One region of the Massilia luteola genome, then DNA from elsewhere that is predicted to be linked to it. Evidence: riboswitches for the same ligand, from Rfam matches in the RefSeq annotation. Region 1 holds a riboswitch; the other holds the start of a gene.

Region 1 (5,779 bases):
CTCGATCTGGCTCACCCAGTATCTACCTTGCGCATCCTGCGGCGCCAGCCCGTGGCGCTCACCCAGGAACATCAGGATGTTGGCGGTCTGCCCGACCGTCACGTCGCCCGCCTTCAGGAACGGCGGCGCGAACGACGGATGGTCGGCGCCGTCCATCGCCGCCATCATGCGCGCCATGCCGCCCGGCCCGCGCGCCACATCGACGTATTGCACGCCCGCTTCTTCCAGCGCCAGGCGGACGAATTCGCCGCGGCCCTGGATGCTCGGCCAGTAAAAAAGTTCATACACCATGCGACGCTCCTCAACTTGTTCGGTCTGACTCAATTATTGAGCAGCTTTTCGATGTTCGGCGCAGCAATCGTGCTAGTCTTGCGTCTGGCACTTGCCTGACAAAAGATCAACAAAGAGAGACATGAAGACAATAAGAAATACGGGGGGAATGAGTTATCGATGGCATCGATCTTGATCTGCTGAACGATCAATTACCGTTTAGCAAAAAACTGACGAGATAAATCCACCGATACCGTACCCGGAGCGCACCATGATTTTCGCTCACCTGACCAAACACTGGATGGCCCGCCGGCGCCAGTACAGCCTGTCGTCGTGGGTCCTGTGCATCGCGCGCAGCCTGCGCGTGCTGGCCTATTACCGCGACCACCGCACCCTGTGCCGGCTCGGCGTCTACCGCAAGCACGTGGCGGGCCTGGCCAACGACGACCCGTTCCACCACCTCAGCCACCGCGACTACCTGATCAAGGGCCTGAGCCCGCGCCAGCGCGTGCAGGCCGTGCTGAGCCACTACCGCTTCGAGGAATCGACGTTCAACGAGGGCTATCTGGAAGCCGTCTACGGCCAGCGCTGCCTGCCCCTGTGGCAGCACGAGGCCGAAGGCAGCAGCTTCATGATCCAGCTCGAAATGGCGTCGCGCAGCAATGCGGAAGGCGACCTCACCGTCGCGCTGATCGCGGACGGCAAATGCCTGCACCGCCTGTCCTTCAGCTGGCTCGACGGCGGGATGGCGGGCGTCGACATGCCGGTCGTCGCCTTCATCGCACGCAACCAGGGCCGCTGGGTCGATTCCGGCGCCGCGTTCGAGGCGTTCGAGCGCATCTTCCCGAACAATTCGCCCAGCTTCTTCTGCTTCGCGGCCATGCAGGGCATCGCACTGGCGCTCGGCATGGACAAGGTCGTCGCCATCCGCAGCGAAGCGCATATCGCCTACGATCCCGACCCGGAAAAGCACTTCGCCAACGCCTACGACGGCTTCTGGAAAATCCTCGGCGGCGAAGAGATGCCCGGCCGCGACGGCTACCTGATCCCGCTGCCGTTCTACGTCAAGCCGCTGTCCGAGATGCCGTCCAAGCACCGCAAGCGCGCGGCCTTGCGGCGCGAGCACTGGCGCCTCATCGGCGAAGCCTCACGTGCCATCGTGCAGCGCCACCTGCTGCACGCGCGGGCGCACGTGGCGCATCCGGCGGCGATTCCCGAGCCGGCCTGAACGGCGCCATTGACAGACGCACCATATTAGGGCGCGGTGTGCTACACTCGCGCCTTCGCTAGGGGTCCTGGGAGTTCGCTTCCCGGGTGAGAGATACCCTTCGTACCTGATCTGGATAATGCCAGCGAAGGAAAGCGCAACGCAGTTCCCATCCTTGTTTGCCCTTCCCCCCGTTGGCTCCGGCTTTTAAGAAAAAGCAGCGCGCCCATCGTCGGCGCGCGAAAACGAGCAAACCATGAACCGTCATTTGAAGTACACCATCCTGGCCGGCGCCGTCGCGCAAGCCTTCATCGCGAACGCGCAGGCGCAGGACACCACCCACCCGGTCGCCGAAGTCGTCGTCACGGGCAACCGCTTCATCACCGTCGACCGCGCCAGCGTCGGCGGCTTCGGCGAGGCGTCGCTGTTCGACACCCCGGCCTCCATCACCGCCATCGGCCGCACGCAGATGCAGGACCTGTCGATCCGCTCCACGACCGACGCGATGCGCTTCGACGCGTCCGTGGCCGACGCCTACAACGCCGTCGGCTATGCCGAGCAATTCTCGATCCGCGGCTTCGCGCTGGACAACAACTACAGCTACCGCAAGGACGGCTTCGCGATCCCGGGCGACACCCAGATCCCGCTGGAGAACAAGGAACGCATCGAAGTGCTGAAAGGCCTCGCGGGCCTGACGGCCGGCATCGCCACGCCTGGCGGCATCGTCAACTACGTGACCAAGCGTCCGACTGCCGCGCCGCTGCGCTCCGCCACGGTGGAAGTCTCCGAGCGCGGCACGCTGTACGGCACCGTGGATCTCGGCGGCCGCTTCGAGGACCGCCGCTTCGGCTACCGCATCAACGCGGCCGCCGCCGACCTGCACCCGTACGTGCGCGGCGCCAACGGCGACCGCCAGTTCGTGTCGGCCGCCTTCGACTGGCAGATCACGCCGGATGCGCTGCTGCAGCTGGACATGGATTACCAGCGCAAGGCCCAGATCACGGCGCCCGGCTTCCAGCTGATCCGCAACGAGGTGCTGCCGACCGGCGTATCGCCCAACATGCTGCTGAACGACCAGCCGTGGACGCGCCCCGTCACGACCAAGGACAGCAATCTCGGACTGCGCTTCGAATACAAGCTCGCCCCCGGCTGGCTCGCGACCGTGGCCGCCAACAAGCACTGGTTCAAGCGCAACGACTTCACCGCGTTCCCTTACGGCTGCAGCAACGAGGGCGCGGGCTTCTATCCGGGCTACTGCTCGAACGGCGACTACGACGTCTACGACTACCAGAGCACGGGCGAGCGCAAGTCGCCGTGGGGCGTGCAGGCGCAGGTGCAAGGTAAATTCGCGACCGGCACGATCCGCCACGCGCTGACCGTCGGCACCTCGTATTCCGAGCGCCACGACAGCTTCGGCGACTACGTGTACGACTACGTCGGCTACAGCAATCTGTGGCACCCGCTCGTGTCGCCGCACGTCGCCGCTGATCGCGTGACGGGCTCCGTGTCCGAGCGCCGCAGCGACGAGGAACGCGCCCTGTTCGCGCAGGACATCGTGAGCCTGACCAACCAGCTGACCGTGCACGCGGGCCTGCGCCACGTGGACGTGAAACGCAGCGACGCGCACAGCGACGATTCATTCCTGCTGCCGAACGTCGCCCTCGTGTTCAGCCCAGCGCGCGAGTGGAACGTGTACGCCGCCGTCAGCCACGGCCTGCAGCACGGCGGCGTCGCCCCGATGCAGACGGCGAACGAGAACCAGGTGCTGGCGCCGCAGCGTTCGCACCAGGTCGAGATCGGCGCCAAGGCCGCGCTGGACAATGGCGTCAACCTGTCGGCCGCGCTGTTCCAGATCCGCCAGGGCCTGGAATACACGGATGCGAACAACACGTTCGTCCGCAACGGCAAAGAGACGCACCGCGGCCTCGAACTGACGGCGCAGGGCAAGGCCACGCCCGCGCTGGACTGGAGCCTGTCGCTGATGGCGCTGAACACGCGCCAGGAAGGCACGGGCCAGGCGGGCATCGACGGCAAGCGCGTGACGGACGTCCCCGCGTTCAAGTCGACGGCGTGGGTGCAGTACGCGGTGGCAGCGGTTCCGGGCCTGAAGCTGGACGGCACGTGGCAATATTCGGGCAGGAAGGCGTTCGACGTCGAGAACACGGTGTTCGTGCCGGACTACCACGTGTTCGGCGTGGGCGCGTCGTATGGCGTGAAATGGGGCGCGACGAACGTCACCTTGCGTGCACGGGCCGAGAACCTGTTCGACAAGTTCTACTGGCGCGACGTGACGCCGGAACTGGGCGGCTACCTGCTGCCGGGCGCACCGCGCACGTTCCGCATGTCGGCGCAGTTCGATTTCTAAGCTGACCTGCGACCCGTCGCCCCCGCGCAGGCGTGGGCCCAAGTGTCGGTACGAAGTCGCGGAAGCAGGCGCGGTTCGATTCTCAACCGACGTCGCCCCCGCGCAGGCTGGGGCTCAAGTTTGTATCCAGGTGGGCAGAGATTAGGTTCCCGCCTGCGCGGGAACGACCGGTGGGCAACCGATCAACGCTTCCACCTGCCGCAACCGCTCCTCCAGCTCCCCCGTCAACAACGTGAACGGAATGCGGCGCTCATCGAGCACGGCCAGCAACTGCGCATGCACGCGCTGGCGCACCTCTTCCGACTCGCGCTGCAGCCCGTCCGGCACCCACGGCAGGTCGGGCGCCGCGACGAGCGTCCACGCATAATCGTGCGCCGCTTCCAGGGCCAGCAGGTCGGGCGGCACGCGGCCCCAGTAGATGCGGCTGTACACGGCCGTCATCAGCGGCGTCGTGTCGACGAACAGGAAGTCGCGCACGCGCGCGTCGCGCGCGAGCAGCAGCTCGCGTTCGCGCTGCGTGCGGGCGATGCCGCCCTGGTCGTCCTCGCGCGGCACGCGGGCGTTGACCTCGACGAATTCGCGCAGGTATTCCGGCACCCATAACGTGCCGTAGCGTCGTGCCAGCGCGGCGGCCAATGTCGACTTGCCGGTCGATTCCGCGCCCAGCAGGGCGATCCGCCGCGGCGCCATCACGCGCCCTCGGCGACCGGCACGCCGCCGTGCGGCGCCGCATCCGCGCGCGCGGCCGCCGTCCAGGCGCGCAGGCCCAGCACGGCCAGCACGACGAACACGGCGTACAGGATCGCCGTCAGGTGCAGGCCCTTGTACACGTACAGGCCCACGTACAGCACGTCGACGACGATCCACGTGTGCCAGTTCTCGATCTTCTTTTTCGCCGTCAGCAGCTGGCCCAGCAGGCTGCCGGCCGTCAGGAAGCCGTCCATGTGCGGCACGTCGGTGTCCGTGTACGCCTTCAGGAACGCCGACAGCACGACGAAGCCGAGCGCCCAGCCGGCCAGCGCCGCGATCCAGCCCGCGCGCGCAAGACGCGTCACGGGCAGCGGCTTGCCCTCGGCCCCGCGCAGCCACTGCCACCAGCCCCAGACCGAGGCCGCGATGAACACGCCCTGCAGGCCGGCGTCGCCGTACAGGCGGGCGTCGAAGAACACGACGCCGTACGTGGCCGACGACACGATGGCGAAGAACCAGCCCCAGTGGTTGCGCAGGATCGTGAGCACGACCGTCGCGACCGACAGGACGAAGCCGAGCAATTCGAGCGGCGTGGTGGTAAAGCCAAGCAGGACCAGGGAATCGTTCATGGAAGAAGAGATGCGGGCGAGTCGGCGATTATGGAAGGTGCGGCCCGTTTATGCAACCTGCGGACGAGTGTCCGTTTCCGGACACCGTTGCCCGCCAGCGGGCAGCGCCGCGCGTCCATGCGCCCTTCTCCGCCCGGGAAAGCATGCTGGCACGCGGCTTGCAATACAGGCAGCATCGCAATTATCGCCGTCAATCATGGACCAGGCCCTCAGTCTCGACATCATCCGCCGCCGCACCCGCCTGCGCGCCGCCACCACGCTCCTGCTGCTCGCCGGCCTGTGCGCCGGTGCGTGGGGCCTGAACCGCGTGCTGCGTCCCAGCGTGTCCGCCGACGACGTCGTGATCGCGCAGGTCCGGCGCGGGAACGTCGACAACACGATCGACGCCTCCGGCATCGTCATCCCCGTGCGCGAGGAAGTGGTGGCGAGTCCGGGCGCGAGTCGCGTCGCGAAGGTCCTCGCCAAGCCGGGGCAGCAGGTCCGCGCGGGCGACCTGCTGCTGGAACTGGACGACCGCGACATCCGCCTCGCACTGGAAGCGTTGAAGGAACAACTGGCGCAGCAGGACAACCGCATCGCGACCTTGAGCCAGGAACTGCGCCAGAAGCGCACGCAGAT
Region 2 (5,779 bases), on a different contig from region 1:
CCGGCCTCGGTGCGCTTGCGGTGGTCCTGCCTTTCGCGCTCGTCATGTCGAGCCGGGTGTCCGCGTGGGGATTCGTCCTCGTCGTGACGGCGTGCGTCGGCGGCATTGCCGGCCTCGCCGGCTTCGTTCTCAGGCGACGTTTCGGGGAAACGGGCAGGCCCGCCGACGGCCTGTCCGGTGCCGCGTTCTTCCTTGCCGCGGCGGCGTTCCCGGTGAACTGGTTCTGGCTGGCGCCGCGGCTGGAGGCGTGGTTCCGGGTCGGCTGGACGTATTGATGCCGCCGGTGCGTCGTCCGGCGCCTAAGGCATATCGCCGGCCTTGCCAGGCGCAATGGCCAGCACGATCGCCCACAGCGCGAACTTGATGATGCGCTCGACCACATAGAAGCAGCACGCCCAGACCGCCAGCCTGGCGAACGAGAATCCGCCGTGCAGCGCCGAGTCGTCCACGCCGGCGGCCTGCAGCCATCCCTGCACGATCAAGACCGCGCAGACGCAGCACGGCAGCTCGATCCACCACTTGGTTGCCAAATTCTTTTTCATGCCGAAGTCTTTCCACGCCGGGTCCGATCCATTGCCGGCGCGAGTGTAGCAGCCCGGACACCCCCGAAAACACGCCGATTGTCACGCGCCGCCGCCGGCGAATGGGAAATCGACGTCCGGCCTCCGCCCCGACACGATGTCCGCGATCGCCTGCCCCGAACCGCATCCCATCGTCCAGCCCAGCGTGCCGTGGCCCGTGTTCAGGTACAGGTTCGCGAAGCGCGTGCGGCCGATGAGCGGGACGTTCGATGGCGTCAACGGCCGCAGGCCCGCCCAGTACGTGGCGGCGTCGTAGTCGCAGGCGCCGGGGAACAGCGCGCGGACGCGCCGCGTGATCGCCGCGCAGCGCACGGGGTTCAGGTCGCGCGTGTAACCGTTCAACTCGCACGTGCCGGCCACGCGCAGGCGCGCGCCCAGGCGCGAGAACACGAGCTTGTGGCCGTCGTCCGTCAGCGACACGGTCGGCGCGGCGTCGGCATCGATCACCGGATACGTGGCCGAATACCCCTTGCCCGGATAGATCATCAGCCGGATCCCCAGCGGCGCGAGCAGGTGCGCGGAAAAACTGCCCAGCGCGACGACGACGGCGTCCGCGTGCAGCTGCCGGTGGCGGCCTTCGGCGTCGATGATTTCCACGCCGTCGATGCGCTCGCCGCCGGCCAGCAGGCGCGTCGCCGTCGCGTTGTACAGGAAGCGGATGCCGGCGTCCGCGCCGCGCGCGGCCAGTTGCGACGTGAACCGGTACACGTCGCCGGATTCGTCGCTGGCCGTGAAGTCGCCGCCCACGAGCTGGCGGCGCACGGGCGCCAGCGCCGGTTCGATCCGCACGACCTCGTCGGCGTCCACGGTCATGCGCGGGCAGCCCAGGTCGCGCATCGCGGCGGCCGCGCGGCGGGCGCGCTCGAATTCCTTGTCGTCCGTGTAGAAATGGAGGATGCCGCGCGTGAGGCTGTCGTAGTCGATGCCCGTCCGCGCGCGCAGCGCCTGCAGGCTGCGGCGGCTGTACTCGGCCATGGCGACGATACGGCGCAGGTTGGCGGCGACGCGGCCGGGTGCGCACTCGCGCACGAATTGCAGGCACCAGCGCCATTGCAGCGGGTCGGCATGCAGGCGGAACAGCAGCGGCGCGTCTTCCCGGCCCAGCGACTGCACGACCTTGAGCAGGCCGGCGGGTGTGGCCCAGGGCTCGGCGTGCGACACGGAGATCTGGCAGCCGTTCGCGAAACTCGTCTCCTGCGCGGGGCCGCCCTGGCGTTCGATCACGGTGACGTCGTGGCCGGCCTCGCGCAGGTACCAGGCGGTCGCGGTCCCGACGATGCCGGCGCCGAGGACGAGCACGTTCATCGGCGCACCGCCGCGCTACGGCGTGGGTGGGTTCTGGAAACAGGAAGTTGCATGCCGCTCCTCGTTGGCGTCGTGGTGACGGGCGGCGCCGGCAAGGGAGGGCGGGCGCCGGCGCGGGGACCGGTATCCGCATGCTTCCCTTCGCTGGCATTACCCAGATCAGGTTCGGAGGGTGTTTCTCACCCGCGGGCCGCGGTTGCGGCTGCAGGACCCCTAGCGTTGCCTTATGGCAGGGAGAATTCTAACCGGTCCGCGGCGCGGCGGCAAAGTGGACGAGCAAGCGAGGCGATGGATGCGCGGCGGCGCCGGCGCGCGAATGCGGCCGGACGGCGGCAGGCTGCGCGGCGCGCGGCTCAGGCCGGGATGACGGCCGTGGCCGGGGCCAGCGCGACGGTGGGCTTCACCGGTTCGCGCCGGTCCTGGCAGGCCACCAGCGTGAGGCAGGCCAGGAGCAGCAGGCGATGGCAGGCACGATGGGGTTTCATGGCGCTCTCTCCTTTGGCCTCATCCTAGCCGACCCGCACGGGAGACGGCGCGCCGCTGGAGGACGCTCAGAAGCGGTAGCCGATGCTCGCGCGCACGACCGGATAGACCTTGAACGAGTCCACGTCGTCGCGCAGGTGCAGTTGCTCGGCGGCGATGTCGTTGATGAGCGCCACGCAGTCCGTCAGCGACGTCGGGCAGCTCGTGCTGGCCAGATGCACGTTCGGATTACCCTGGTAAAACACGCCGAGGTCGACGTTGCTGGTCCAGCGCGAGGACGGGGCCAGCGCATTGCCCCAGCCGATGCCGACGTAGGGCGCGGCCTTGCGGTAATCGATGCTGCCGGTCAGGAGGCCGACGTCGGCCGTCGAGTAGGTATGGCCGTTCAGCGTGAAGGCGCCGGCGCCGTTCGGCCTGGCCTTGGCGTCGAACTTGTTGCCGTTGTAGAGGACGCCGCCGGTCAGGTGGAAGCTGCTGCCTTCGGTCAGGTACCAGTCGAACAGGAGGTCGAACGTCTGCAGCTTGCCCTTGAGGTCGTACTCGACGAGGTTCGACGTCTTGGTCAAGTTGTGGCGGAAATAGTTGACGCCGAAGCGGCCGTTCAGATAGGTTTCCATCGGCACGACGACGTGGAAGCCCACGCCGGTGGTGCCGAGGTCGGCCGTTGCGCCGACCTGCGCGTTGGCGGCGCCCGCCGCCAGCAGGGCGGCCGCCAGCACGGTTTGTTTCGCGAACATCGATGACCTTTCAGTGGATTGGAGCCGGCGATTGTAGCCGCGCACTTGCTCCAAGAGAAATATTGCGGCCCGGTCTGTTGTAATCCCGCCCGGCGACAATGTAAGCATGTGTTGCAACGAATTGTACGTAACATTTCGTTTGATAAACTCGACCCAAACATTACAAAGAGGTCATCCTATGAAATCCCTGATCTTCGGCGTGGCGCTGTGCGCCGCCGCTCTCCCGGCCCTGGCCCAGACGAATGTGTCCATCAGCGTCGGCCAGCCCGGCTTCTATGGCCGGGTCGACATCGGCGACTTCGCGCCGCGCCCCGTCCTGTATGCGCCGCAACCGGTGATCATCACGCCGGCGCCGCAATACGTGGCCGAACCGATCTACCTGCGCGTGCCGCCGGGCCACCGCAGGCACTGGGCGCGTTACTGCGGCCGTTACGGCGCGTGCGGCCGCCCGGTCCTGTTCGTGCGCGACGAGTGGTACACGAACACCTATGTGCCGCGCTACCGTGAGCATTTCGGCGGGTATCGCGAAGGACACCGCGGCGGACCGCGCGACGTGCGCGTCGTCGAGCGCGTGGAATACCGCGACGGCGGCGGCCACGGCCGCCACGAGGACCGGGAGCACGGCCGCGGCCACGATGAAGGACATGGCCACGGCAACGGCAACGGCAACGGCCATGGTCACGGCCACGGCCACGGCCACGACTGATCCGTGACGGGGCGTTGCGCCGCCCCGTAGTAGACTGTCCGCGTGAGCCCGGCAGCGGGCGTGACCGACGGAGGCAGGCTTGCAGGGCGATATCGTGATCGTGGGCGGCGGGGCGGGCGGACTGGAACTGGCTTGCAAACTGGGCCGCAAACTGGGGCCAGGCAAGGTGACGCTGGTCGACAGCCGGCTGTACCACGTGTGGAAGCCGTCGCTGCACGAAGTGGCGGCCGGCACGCTGGACATCCACCAGGAAGGCCTGTCGTACCAGATGCTGGCGCACGACCGCGGCTTTTCCTTCGTGTACGGGGCCATGACGGCGCTCGACGCGGCCGCGCGGCACATCACGATCGCGCCCGTCACCACGGCGGCCGACGGCGAGGAAGTGCTGCCGGAGCGCACCCTCGGCTATCGCTCGCTCGTGATCGCCGTCGGCAGCACGTCGAATTATTTCGGCGTGCCCGGCGCGCGCGAGAACACGATTTCCCTGAACGCCACCGAGGACGCCGAGCGGTTCCGCCTGCGCCTGCTGCGCCTGCTCGCCCAGGCCGAGCAGCAGAAGGAGGACGGCGCCGCCGACAGCGGCCTCGACATCGTCATCATCGGCGGTGGCGCCACCGGCGTCGAGCTGGCGGCCGAATTGCGCGAAGCGTCCGGTGCCTACGCCGCCTATGGCTTTCGCCGGCTGCAGGTGAAGCGCGACGTGCGCATCACCCTGCTCGAAGGCGCGCCGCGGATCCTGGCGCCGCTGCCGGAACGGGTGTCGAGCGCGGCGGCGCGCCTGCTCGACGAGCGCGCCATCCGGGTCGTGACCGATTGCCGCGTCGACTGCATCGACAAGACGCAGGTCAGCGACAACAAGGGCAACCTGTATCCGGCCGACCTGTGCGTGTGGGCGGCGGGCATCCGCGCGCCCGAGTTCCTGGGCTCGCTCGGCCTGCCCGTGGCCAAGGGCGGCCAGGTCGAGGTCGACGCGCACCTGCGCGTGAACGACGTGCCCGACGTGTATGCGCTGGGCGACTGCGCCGCCTGCACGGACGGCAAGGGCAAGGCCGTGCCGCCGCGCGCCCAGGCCGCGCACCAGCAGGCCGATTATCTCCTCAAGACCTTCATCGACCAGGCGGCCGGCAAGCCGCCGCGGACGGCGCCGTACGTGTACCGCGATTACGGCTCGCTGGTGTCGATCGGCCGCGAGACGACGGTGGGCAACCTGATGGGTTCGTTGCGGGGCGCCAGCCTGTTCGTGGAAGGCTTCCTGGCGCGCATCATGTACATGAGCCTGCACCTGATGCACCACCAGGCCGTGCTGGGGTCGCTGCGCACGGGCCTGATGGCGGTGGGGCGCTTCCTGATCCGCAGGACGACGCCGATCGTCAAGCTGCACTGAGCCCGCTGCGCGGCTGCCGGCAGGCGGCGTCGAGCAGCGGGATGTCGCAGCAGCGCACGCCGGGCTGGATGCCGTCCCACACGACGCGCCGCATCGCGTTGCAATAGCACGCGAGGTCGGCGTCGACGAGGTACCACAGTGCGAGCCGGCAATGCCCGCAGGCCGGCATCGGCGCCGGCCGCTGCATGGGTTCGAGCCGTTCGAGCGTCGGGCTGAGTGCCTCGGGCGGCCGGGCAAACGGTGGCGTCGGGTCCATGCGAAGCTCCACGATGGTTGGCAACCCGCCGATGCTCGCACGGGCCGGCAACCCGGTGTTCGGCCCGATCAAGGAAACGGCAGGTCGTTCAGCGCACGGCCAGGATGTTCCACAGATGGTGCCGCTGGTCCTTGTCGGCGGGGTCGAAGATGCGCCGGCCGATCTCGACGCCCAGCATGCGATAGCTTTCCCACTGCGCCTCGTCGAAGAACTGGTCGCCCGTGGTTTGCTGCGGGAATTCCTTGTTCACGGCGCCATAGTTGTGCACGTCCAGCGGGGCCTCGGCGACCAGGACCGGCTTGATCAGGACGATGCGCATGTCCGGCA

Evidence for each region. A riboswitch is a leader RNA that binds a small molecule or an ion and turns the genes downstream of it on or off. The one in region 1 is predicted to bind thiamine pyrophosphate.
Region 2: linked by a shared signal. The riboswitch ahead of U9J41_RS21050 (D-amino acid dehydrogenase) and the one ahead of U9J41_RS01020 (TonB-dependent siderophore receptor) in region 1 are both predicted to bind thiamine pyrophosphate.

What each region holds. Positions count from the first base shown of each region.
Region 1 is NZ_JAXOFN010000001.1:212,776-218,554, reverse strand. Features, by position in the region: gene U9J41_RS01030 (glutathione S-transferase) at 1-291, opposite strand, end outside; gene U9J41_RS01025 (DUF535 family protein) at 542-1,498, shown strand; TPP riboswitch at 1,549-1,648, shown strand; gene U9J41_RS01020 (TonB-dependent siderophore receptor) at 1,734-3,842, shown strand; gene U9J41_RS01015 (ATP-binding protein) at 3,984-4,532, opposite strand; gene pnuC (nicotinamide riboside transporter PnuC) at 4,532-5,161, opposite strand; gene U9J41_RS01005 (efflux RND transporter periplasmic adaptor subunit) at 5,358-5,779, shown strand, end outside.
Region 2 is NZ_JAXOFN010000023.1:23,711-29,489, reverse strand. Features, by position in the region: gene U9J41_RS21060 (hypothetical protein) at 1-275, shown strand, start outside; gene U9J41_RS21055 (hypothetical protein) at 300-542, opposite strand; gene U9J41_RS21050 (D-amino acid dehydrogenase) at 624-1,886, opposite strand; TPP riboswitch at 2,006-2,111, opposite strand; gene U9J41_RS21045 (hypothetical protein) at 2,240-2,371, opposite strand; gene U9J41_RS21040 (hypothetical protein) at 2,438-3,106, opposite strand; gene U9J41_RS21035 (hypothetical protein) at 3,285-3,812, shown strand; gene U9J41_RS21030 (NAD(P)/FAD-dependent oxidoreductase) at 3,892-5,196, shown strand; gene U9J41_RS21025 (hypothetical protein) at 5,183-5,452, opposite strand; gene U9J41_RS21020 (patatin-like phospholipase domain-containing protein) at 5,541-5,779, opposite strand, start outside.